2 regions of the Pseudoduganella sp. HUAS MS19 genome follow, and region 2 is predicted to be linked to the other one. Evidence: predicted binding sites of a transcription regulator. Region 2 holds the regulator's gene; the other holds the start of a gene.
The links. The regulator sigma-54, encoded in region 2, starts transcription at its own class of promoters, with help from an activator protein. The targets are predictions, from matches to a motif close to TGGCANGNAANCTGCTTT.
Positions count from the first base shown of each region.

Region 1: the regulator sigma-54 is predicted to act here: its motif matches at 2,443-2,460, upstream of ACWBU6_RS07230 (PEP-CTERM sorting domain-containing protein).

Region 1 covers NZ_CM132133.1:1,543,134-1,548,043, reverse strand. Annotated here, with positions in the region: gene ACWBU6_RS07245 (cell division ATP-binding protein FtsE) at 1-163, shown strand, start outside; gene ftsX (permease-like cell division protein FtsX) at 160-1,074, shown strand; gene rpoH (RNA polymerase sigma factor RpoH) at 1,410-2,300, shown strand; gene ACWBU6_RS07230 (PEP-CTERM sorting domain-containing protein) at 2,494-3,057, shown strand; gene ACWBU6_RS07225 (hypothetical protein) at 3,196-3,642, shown strand; gene ggt (gamma-glutamyltransferase) at 3,649-4,910, shown strand, end outside.
Region 2 covers NZ_CM132133.1:953,513-958,422, forward strand. Annotated here, with positions in the region: gene ACWBU6_RS04435 (KdsC family phosphatase) at 1-342, shown strand, start outside; gene lptC (LPS export ABC transporter periplasmic protein LptC) at 354-953, shown strand; gene lptA (lipopolysaccharide transport periplasmic protein LptA) at 967-1,569, shown strand; gene lptB (LPS export ABC transporter ATP-binding protein) at 1,572-2,327, shown strand; gene ACWBU6_RS04455 (RNA polymerase factor sigma-54) at 2,337-3,833, shown strand; gene hpf (ribosome hibernation-promoting factor, HPF/YfiA family) at 3,901-4,260, shown strand; gene ACWBU6_RS04465 (enoyl-CoA hydratase/isomerase family protein) at 4,336-4,910, shown strand, end outside.

The DNA of each region.
Region 1 (4,910 bases), 590 kb from region 2:
CAACCTGGACCGCGCCAGCGCCAGCAAGGTGATCGATGCACTGCACGCCTTCCACTCGGTCGGCGTGACTTGCCTGATTTCTTCGCACGACGAGCAGATCCTGGACGCTGCCGCACGGGTGATCCACCTCGAGCGCGGCGAACTGATGCGGGAGGCCGCATGAGCGCCTGGCTGCGCCATCACCTGTTCGCCCTCGGCGCCGCCCTGGTGCATGTGCGCCGGGCACCGGGCTCCTTCCTGTTCAATATCCTGGTGGTCGCAATTGCGCTGGCCCTGCCCTTCATGGGCGTGACCCTGCTCGACAATGTGCGGCCGATGTCCGGCCACATGGGCGTGGAACCCGAACTCAGCGTCTTCATCCAGGCCGACACGCCACGCGAACAGGCCGCCGGCCTGGCATCTTCGCTGCGCAGCATCACGCCGCAAGCCCGGATCATCTTCAAGACGCGCGAAGCGGCACTGGAAGAACTGAACGCCAAGAACGGCTTGTCCGACGTGGTCGCCACGCTGGGCGAGAACCCGCTGCCCGATAGCTACGTGATCAAGTTGAATGCTTTCCAGAACGCGGCAGAAAGCGCCCAGATCGACACCATTGCAGAGCAGATGCGCGCCTTGCCTGGCGTAGAGTCGGTGCAGGTCGACTCGGCCTGGGTGATGCGTCTGGCCGCCATCCTGGGCGTAGTGCGCCAGGCCCTGCTGCTGCTGGCAGTCACGTTGGGCACGGTGGTGGTAGCAGTGGTATTCAATACCATCCGCCTGCAGGTGATGACCCAGCGTGAAGAAATTCTGGTTTCCCGCCTGATCGGGGCTTCCGACAGCTTCATCCACCGCCCCTTCTATTACACCGGCGCCCTGCTGGGCCTGTGTGCCGGCGGCGTGGCATTGGGCGGCGTAGCGCTGGCCCTGCAGCCGTTGAACCGTACCATTACCGACCTGGCAAGGCTGTACGCCTCCGAATTCCAGCTGGTGCCGCTCGACCCATGGGCGACTGCCGGCCTGCTGGCCCTGTCCGCCGGCCTCGGCCTGGTGGGCGCCCTGCTCAGCGTCCAACGCCACCTTTCCCGTCTAAATTAAAAGTCGGGGTCAGGTCCGGCAATCGGACATTCGCCCTTTGGAAGCGCAAGGCTGCTCGCGCAGCCAGGCCTGTCCCGACTTTCAATGCCTGCGTGCGTACCCGCACGGAGGCATAATCTTCGCGCCCTTATCCTGACTTTGATCCAGCGCAAGGAATAGGCCTGTGCCGATAGTGTTTTTGCTATCAGAGCCATAAAATCCCAGCAATTGGCACTCACTTGGGGAGAGTGCTAATATATGTTCAGAACGGCATGATAGAGGTTAAGAATCATTTAAGTTCTGTCGTGCATGCTGGTAACTCTGAAAAGCATTCCCTTCAAGCGAGGATAGACAAGATGACCGCAACAAACGCACTGGTACCTGCCGGCAGCAACGCGCTGGCCCTTGGCTTCAGCGGTAGCCTGGGCAACCTGGACGCTTATATCTCGGCTGTCAATCGCCTGCCTATGCTGACCCACGAGGAAGAAGTGGCGCTGGGCAAAAGCCTGAAGGAAAAGAACGATCTCAAGGCTGCGGAAATGCTGGTGACTTCCCACCTGCGCCTGGTGGTATCGATCGCGCGCGGCTACCTGGGCTATGGCCTGCCGCACGGCGACCTGATCCAGGAAGGCAATATCGGCCTGATGAAGGCAGTCAAGCGTTTCGACCCTGACCAGGGCGTGCGCCTGGTGTCGTACGCCATGCACTGGATCAAGGCTGAAATCCACGAATACATCCTGAAGAACTGGCGCCTGGTCAAAGTGGCCACCACCAAGGCCCAGCGCAAGCTGTTCTTCAACCTGCGCAGCCACAAGCAGGGCCTGGATGCGATGTCGCCGGCCCAGATCGACGAACTGGCCAGGACCCTCGACGTCAAGCGCGAAGATGTGATCGAGATGGAAACCCGCCTGAGCGGCCGCGATATCGCCCTGGAAGCGCCTTCCGACGACGAAGACGACAAGTTCTCGCCGATCGCCTACCTGTCGTCGGACAGCATGGAGCCGACCAAGGTGCTGGAAGCGGAACAGGTGGTGCGCCTGCATTCCGAAGGCCTGGAAACGGCCCTGTCCAAGCTGGACCCACGTTCGCGCCGCATCGTGGAAGCGCGCTGGCTGGCCAACGACGATGGCTCGGGTGCCACGCTGCACACGCTGGCTGAAGAGTTTGGCGTGTCGGCCGAGCGCATCCGGCAGATCGAGGCGGCTGCCTTGAAGAAAATGAAGGGCGCCCTGGCCGCTTATATGTAAGCCCGTAGTGCCCCAGCGAAAGCACCGGTTCCGCAAGGACCGGTGCTTTTTTTACATCAAAACACGGTTATTAATGTCGGGAATTTTTACATTCCATTGAGAAATATTTTGTAAGCCTTTGATATGGCTGAGTTTCGGTCACTGGCACAACGATTGCTTCGTATCTGTTGAGCACACCAACCGAGGAGCTACCATGTTCACGAAGCTTGCATTGACCGCGATGTTCGCCCTGGCTGCCGGCGCTGCCGCCGCCGGTCCCACCAAGCCTGGCCAGACCGCTGCCAACCCGCTGATGCTGACAATGGATAGTTCGATCAGTGCCGGCTGGAATCCGGACGGCGATTCAGTCTGGACTTTTGCCGACTGGATCCATATCAAGGACCTTGAGGTGCTCTACGTCAAAGTAACAACCGACACCACTTTCGACTTCGGCATTGCGCCGCCTAATGGCGGCAACGTGCACGATTTCGACTTCGATCTCATCGTGGACAACAACTCGGCCAACAAAACCAAGCCCGCCGGGTTCTCGGCCTACTGGGATGACGTGACACTGACAGGCGGCGGCGTGCATACCTTCAAGCTGAATTCCCTGAACCTTCACGACAACAACACCAACATCCACTTCCAGGTACTGGCCGGCAACGTCGACGATGCGCCGCCAAGTCCAGCCAGCGAGGTGCCGGAACCTGTTTCTCTGGCACTGCTGGGCGTCGGGCTGTTGGGCATGGGAGGGTTCCGCCGTCGCCGCAAAGCATAAGTGGTCAATTCCAATAAGAAGAACTGGCGCCCTGCGGGGCGCCCTTTTTTTGCCGGCCGCTTACTGTTGAGTGGACTCAACAGTGCAACACGAGGGTTTGCGATTTGCTAAGCTGTTCTCAGGCCAGAGGAGAACATCATGCAAGCTAGACTGATCTGTCTGGGCATGGCGGGCCTGGTCCTCGCCATCGCCGCCGCCTGCGGCTCGACCCGCAGTACTGCCGAGGACGCAGCCAGCCGTCCCGCACCGCGCACCAGCGCCAGCTATGTCCTGGCACAGGGGGAAGTCGTCAGGCTGGCCCCTAACGTTACGCTCAAGCTCGAGCGAGTCAACGACAGCCGTTGTAAGCAGGGCGCAGTTTGCGTCTGGGCTGGATATATCAGCTACAGTTTTGTGCTGGCCGACCAGCGGGGCAACACCGCTTTCGTCCTGGCGGACGCTATGCCGGGCGCCAGCAAGTCGGTGACCCGCAACGGGCTGACCTTCACCCTGCTGGGGATGGAACCGGCCGAGGCACCGCCGCTGAAGGCACCGGCGCCCGATTATCGGGTAAGCTTGCGGGTAAATATTTCCCAGCCAACGTAGCTGCCCATGACGCCAAACGCCCTGCCCCGACGACTGACTTCCACCATCATCATCGCGCTGGCGTTCAGCGCCCCGGCCTGGGCCAAGACTCCGGTTGCCAACGGCACCGGCGGCGCCGTGGCGACCATCAGCGAACCGGCCTCGCAAGCGGCGCTGGCGATCCTGAACAGGGGCGGCAACGCGGTCGATGCGGCCGTGGCGGCAGCGGCCACGCTGGGGGTGACCGACCCCTTTAGCTGCGGCGTGGGCGGCGGCGGTTTCATGATGATCTACTTGGCAAAGGAGAACCGCGTCATCACGCTCGACCATCGCGAGGTGGCGCCGGCATCTTTCACGTCCAACGCCTTCTCGGCAAACGGCAAGGCGACGGATTTCGACACCGCGGTTGCCAGCGGCATGGCAGTCGGTGTGCCAGGCACGGTGCGCGGCTGGCATGATGCGCTCGATCGCTACGGCACCATGTCGTTCAAACAGGTGCTGGCTCCGGCCATCAAGGTGGCGCAGGACGGCTTCAAGCTGAACGACAACTTCGTCGCGCTGGTCAAAGAGAACGAGAAAAAGTTCGCGCTGTTCCCCGACACCGCCGCGCGCTATATGCGGGACGGCAAGGCACTGCCGGCCGGCACCATGCTGCGCAATCCCGACCTGGCGAAGACTTACCGCCTGCTCTCCTCCGGCGGCGTCAAGGCCTTCTACTCGGGCAAGCTGGCGCAGGCCATCGTCGACTCGGTCAACCGTCCCCCTGTCGCCGCGGGGGTTTCGGTCCGTCCGGGCCAGATGGCGCTGGCCGACCTGGCCAACTACGAAACACGCTGGCGCCAGCCGGTGCGCAGCACTTACCGCGGCTATGAACTGGCCGGCATGCCGCTGCCGGGTAGCGGCGGCGTGACGATTGCGGCAGCGTTGAATATCCTGGAAGGCTTCGACCTGAAGGCAATGCCGCGCGAGAAAGCCGAACACCTCTACATGGAAGCGGCGCGCCTGGCGTTTGCCGACCGCAATGCCTACCTGGCCGATCCCGAATATGTCGATGCGCCGGTGGCGGGCCTGGTCAGCAAGGAGTATGCGGCGCGGCGCCGCGAACTGATCGACCCGACCCGGGCGCAGCACCACGCGCAGCCCGGCGATCCGTACCTGTTCCAGCAGGACCCGAGCGTGCCGCTGCGCCCGGCCGGCGCCGCCAAAGCCCGACTGCTGTCGGAAAGCGCGCACACCACGCACCTGGCCGTATCCGACAAGGACGGCAATATCGTGGCCTACACCTTCAC
Region 2 (4,910 bases):
GCGCGGCGCACGCCGATCGTGCTGGCGCGTGCCCGCGACCTGGGCATCGAGTACGTGCACCAGGGCGGCCACGACAAGCTGACCCCGTTCAAGGCCTTGCTGGCCGAGCTCGGGCTGGCCGAAGAGCAGGTCGCCTTTATCGGCGACGACGTGGTGGACTTGCCGCTGCTGAGCCGCGTGGGCTTTGCCGTCAGCGTGCCGAACGGCCGCAAGGAGGCGCATGAGCGCTCCCATTACATCACCGAGGCCGCAGGCGGCCGCGGCGCCGTGCGCGAAGCCTGTGAATTCGTCCTGCACGCAACGGGCAGCTATGAGCGCGTCATGGCCCAGTTCCTGGCGTAAGGGAGCCGGCAATGCGTAACCAGAGGACCGCCCACCGCTTCCGCCTTTCCATCGGCATGATCGTCGTGCTGCTGGCGGCGCTCGGCAGCTTTTACCTGCTCGAACTGCTGAACCGGGCCGATGAACAGATGCAGGCCGACCTGCGCATGAACGAGCCGGACTACATCATCGACAACTTCTCCTTCGTGCGCATGACGCGGGAAGGCAAACCGAGCTATATTATTGCCGGCAACCGGCTGACCCACCGCCCGATCGACGATTCATCCGAGATCGACCAGCCGCGCGTGCGCAGCCTGTCCGCCGACAAGCCGCCGATGGAAATCGTGGCGGACACGGCGCGGGTGGACGACGTCAACAGCCGCGTCACCCTGAGCGGCCATGTCACGATCGACCGCGCCGCGGCGCCGGACTCGCAACTGCTGCACCTGGAATCGGACAAGCTGGTGATCTTCCCGGACGAAGACCGCATGGAAACCGACCGCCCGGTGAAGCTGCGGCTAGGCAATACGACCGCTTCGGCCAACAGCATGCGCGCCAATAACGCGACGCGCGAAATGCACCTTGCCGGCAATGGCACGCTGCAGATTCCGCCCAAGGCCGCGGACCAATAACTGAGGAATGACTATGAAACGACTACTCTTGTCGGCAGCCTTGCTGCTGGGAGTCGCGGCTCCGGCGCTGGCCGAGAAAGCCGACTCCTACAAGCCGACCAACATCAGCTACGGCTCGATGGACATTGACGATGTCAAGCAGATCACCGTGCTGCAGGGAGGCGTCAGGCTGACCCGCGGCACGCTGACCATGACGGCCGAGCGCGCCTTCGTCAAGCTGACGCCGGAAGGCTACCAGCAGGTAACCCTGTTCGGCGACGGCAAGAAAGCCACCTTCCGCCAGAAGCGCGACGGCGCCGGCGATCAGTGGGTGGAAGGCGACGCCGAGCGTATCGAATATGAGGAACAGGTTGAGCTGGTGAAAATGTTCAACAAAGCCACCATCCGCCGCCTGGAAGGCGGCAAGCAGAACGATGAAGTGCAGGGCGAGTTCATCTCCTACGACAGCCGCAAGGAATTCTTCAGCGTGCGCAATACCGCAAGCGGCGAGAGCAAGCCGGGCGGCGGCCGCGGCACCATGGTGATCCAGCCGGCCCGCACCGAACCGCCTGCGGCCCAGCCAACCACGCCTGCGGCCCAGCCAACCACGCCTGCCGCCACCACGGAGAAGAAGTAAGCATGCAAGCAAATACCTGCGCCAGCACGCTGGTCGTGCGCGGCCTCCAGAAAACCTATGGCAAACGCCAGGTGGTGCACGACGTTTCGCTGCAAGTCGACTGCGGCGAAGTGGTCGGCCTGCTGGGCCCTAACGGCGCCGGCAAGACCACTTCCTTCTACATGATCGTCGGCCTGGTGGCCTCCGATGCGGGCACCATCGATATCGGCGGCGCCGACGTATCGAGCCTGCCGATCCACAAGCGCGCCGCGCTGGGCCTGTCCTACCTGCCGCAGGAAGCTTCGGTGTTCCGCAAGCTGACCGTGGAGGAAAATATCCGCGCGGTGCTGGAACTGCAGAGGGTCGACGGCAAGCCGCTGGCCAAGGCCGAGATCAACCAGCGCCTGGAAGCGCTGCTGGCCGACTTGCAAATCGAGAAGCTGCGCGAGAATCCGGCCCTGTCGCTGTCCGGTGGCGAGCGCCGCCGCGTGGAAATTGCACGCGCCCTGGCCACCAATCCGCGTTTCGTGCTGCTGGACGAACCGTTCGCCGGCGTGGACCCGATCGCCGTGATCGAAATCCAACGTATTGTGCGTTTCCTGAAGGAGCGCAATATCGGTGTCCTGATCACCGACCATAATGTGCGTGAGACCCTCGGCATCTGCGACCGCGCCTACATCATCAACCAGGGCGCCGTGCTGGCTTCGGGCCGCCCGGACGACATCATTGCCAACGAATCCGTACGCCGTGTCTACCTCGGCGAACACTTCCGCATGTAAGCGAAGGCCATGAAACAAACACTGCAACTGCGAACCTCGCAACACCTGGCGCTGACGCCGCAGCTGCAACAATCCATCCGCCTGTTGCAGCTGTCCACGCTGGAACTGCACCAGGAGTTGGAACAGCTGCTTGGCGACAATCCCATGCTGGAGCGCCTTGACGATCCGCTCGACCACTCGGTGCGCCTGCTGGCCGATGGCGCCATCAGCCAGGGCAACGGCAATGGCTCGGAAGGCCCCGCCGCGCCCACACCTGATGGCGCGCCAGGCGAGGGCGGCGACGCCCCCGCCGCTGCCGATGGCGAAGGCTATGAAGGCGGCGACAGCGAAAGCGCCGGCAACGGCAGCGACGACACCGACTGGAGCGCCAGCTCCGGCAGCAAATCCGCCGACGACGAAGACAGCCGCCCGCAACTGGAAGCTTCCGGCTGCACGCTGCGCGAACACCTGCTGGAGCAGATGCGCGTCACCGTGCAGGAGCCGCGCGACCGCGCGCTGATGGAGCTGATCATCGATGCGCTGGACGATAACGGCTACCTGGAGGAGCCGCTGGAAGAAATCCACGAGCGCCTGCCGCCCGAGCTGGAGATCGAGCTGGACGACCTGCGTTGCAGCCTGGTGCTGCTGCAAAGTTTCGACCCGCCCGGCGTTGCCGCGCGCAATGCCGCCGAATGCCTGGCGCTGCAGATCAAGCGCATGCCGGGCGTGCCGCTGGTGACGCGCCGCATGGCGCTGACCATCGTCGAAAAGCACCTGACCTGGTTTGCCCAGCGCGAATTCACCAAGCTGAAGAAAGCCCTCGACTGCGACGACGAAGACTTGCGCGAAGCGCAGTGCGTGATCCGCCAGTGCAACCCGCATCCGGGCGCCGAATTTGCGTCAGGCGAGTCAGACTATGTGGTGCCGGACGTGATCGTGAAGAAGGGCCGCGGCGGCTGGCTGGTCACGCTGAATAACGACGTGGTGCCGCGCCTGCGCGTGAACGCGCTGTACGCCAACCTGCTCAAGCAAGGCAAGAGCGAGTCGCAGATGAATGGCCAGCTGCAGGAAGCCAAGTGGCTGATCAAGAATATGCGCCAGCGTTTCGACACGATCCTACGCGTGGCGGAGGCGATAGTAGAACGACAAAAGAACTTTTTCAGTCATGGCGCGGTGGCCATGAGACCCCTTGTGTTGCGTGAAATTGCTGATACACTGGGACTACACGAGAGCACTATTTCTCGCGTAACAACTCAAAAATACATGCTCACCCCACATGGCATGTTTGAGTTGAAATATTTCTTTGGTAGCCACGTCGCGACCGAAGCTGGGGGTGAAGCTTCCTCGACTGCGATACGGGCACTGATCGTGCAATTGACAGGAGCAGAAGACCCGAAAAATCCTTTATCCGACAGTAAGATTGCGGACATGCTGGGAGAACAAGGCATGGTGATTGCGCGACGGACTGTTGCCAAATATCGAGAAGCGTTGAAAATCCCTCCGGTAAGCCTCCGCAAATCTTTGTAGTGCATGGGTTCCTCTGTGCGTTTCGGCGCGCACGAACTCGAGAGCGACATCATCTTTAGGAGTGTGTATGAATCTCACCATCAGTGGACATCATGTCGAAGTGACCCCGGCCATTCGCGAATACGTGCAGAACAAGCTGGAACGAGTCAAGCGCCATTTCGATCAAGTAATCGATATTGCTGTCATCCTGACTGTAGATAACCTCACCGAGAAAGAGAAACGCCAGAAAGCCGAAATCAACCTGCGCATGTCTGGCAAAACCGTGTACGTCGAAAGCCTGTCGCAAGACCTCTACGCCGCCATCGACACCCTGATTGACAAACTGGATCGCCAGGTCATGAAATACAAAGACCGTGTGCAGAACCACAATCATGCGGCCATCAAGCATTTCCCGGATACGTACGAAGCACCACCCACCGCCATGTAAAGGACTGGCCGTGTAGCACACCAAAGGGCGCAATTGGCGCCCTTTTTTGCGGCCAGGGTGCGTTAAAATATTTGCATGAGCGAACACGTCCAAACCCACATCTCCAACGGCACCGGCTTCATCACGCTGGACCGGCCCAAAGCCCTCAATTCACTGTCCCTCGACATGGTGCGCGCGATGACGCAAGCGCTGCTGGCGTGGCGCGACGATGCGTCCGTGGCGGCGGTTGTCGTGCGCAGCAGCAGTGAACGCGCGCTGTGTGCCGGCGGCGATATCCGTTTTTTCCATGACGTCGGCCGCGCCAATACACAAGGCGGCAGCGCCCTGCTGGAAGACTTCTTCACCGAAGAATATGCGCTTAACCATTTGATCCATTTCTACCCCAAGCCTTATGTGGCGCTGATGGATGGCGTGGTGATGGGCGGCGGCATGGGGATCGCACAGGGTGGGCCTGACTGCGGCGTGCGCATCGTCACCGGCCGTACCAAGATGGCGATGCCGGAAGTGAATATCGGCCTGTTCCCTGACGTGGGCGGCAGCCATTTCCTGTCGCATGCGCCGGGGCGGCTCGGCATGTGGCTCGGGCTGACCGGCTTGACGGTCGGCGCGGCCGACGCGCTCTACCTGGACCTGGCAGACTACTTCGTGCC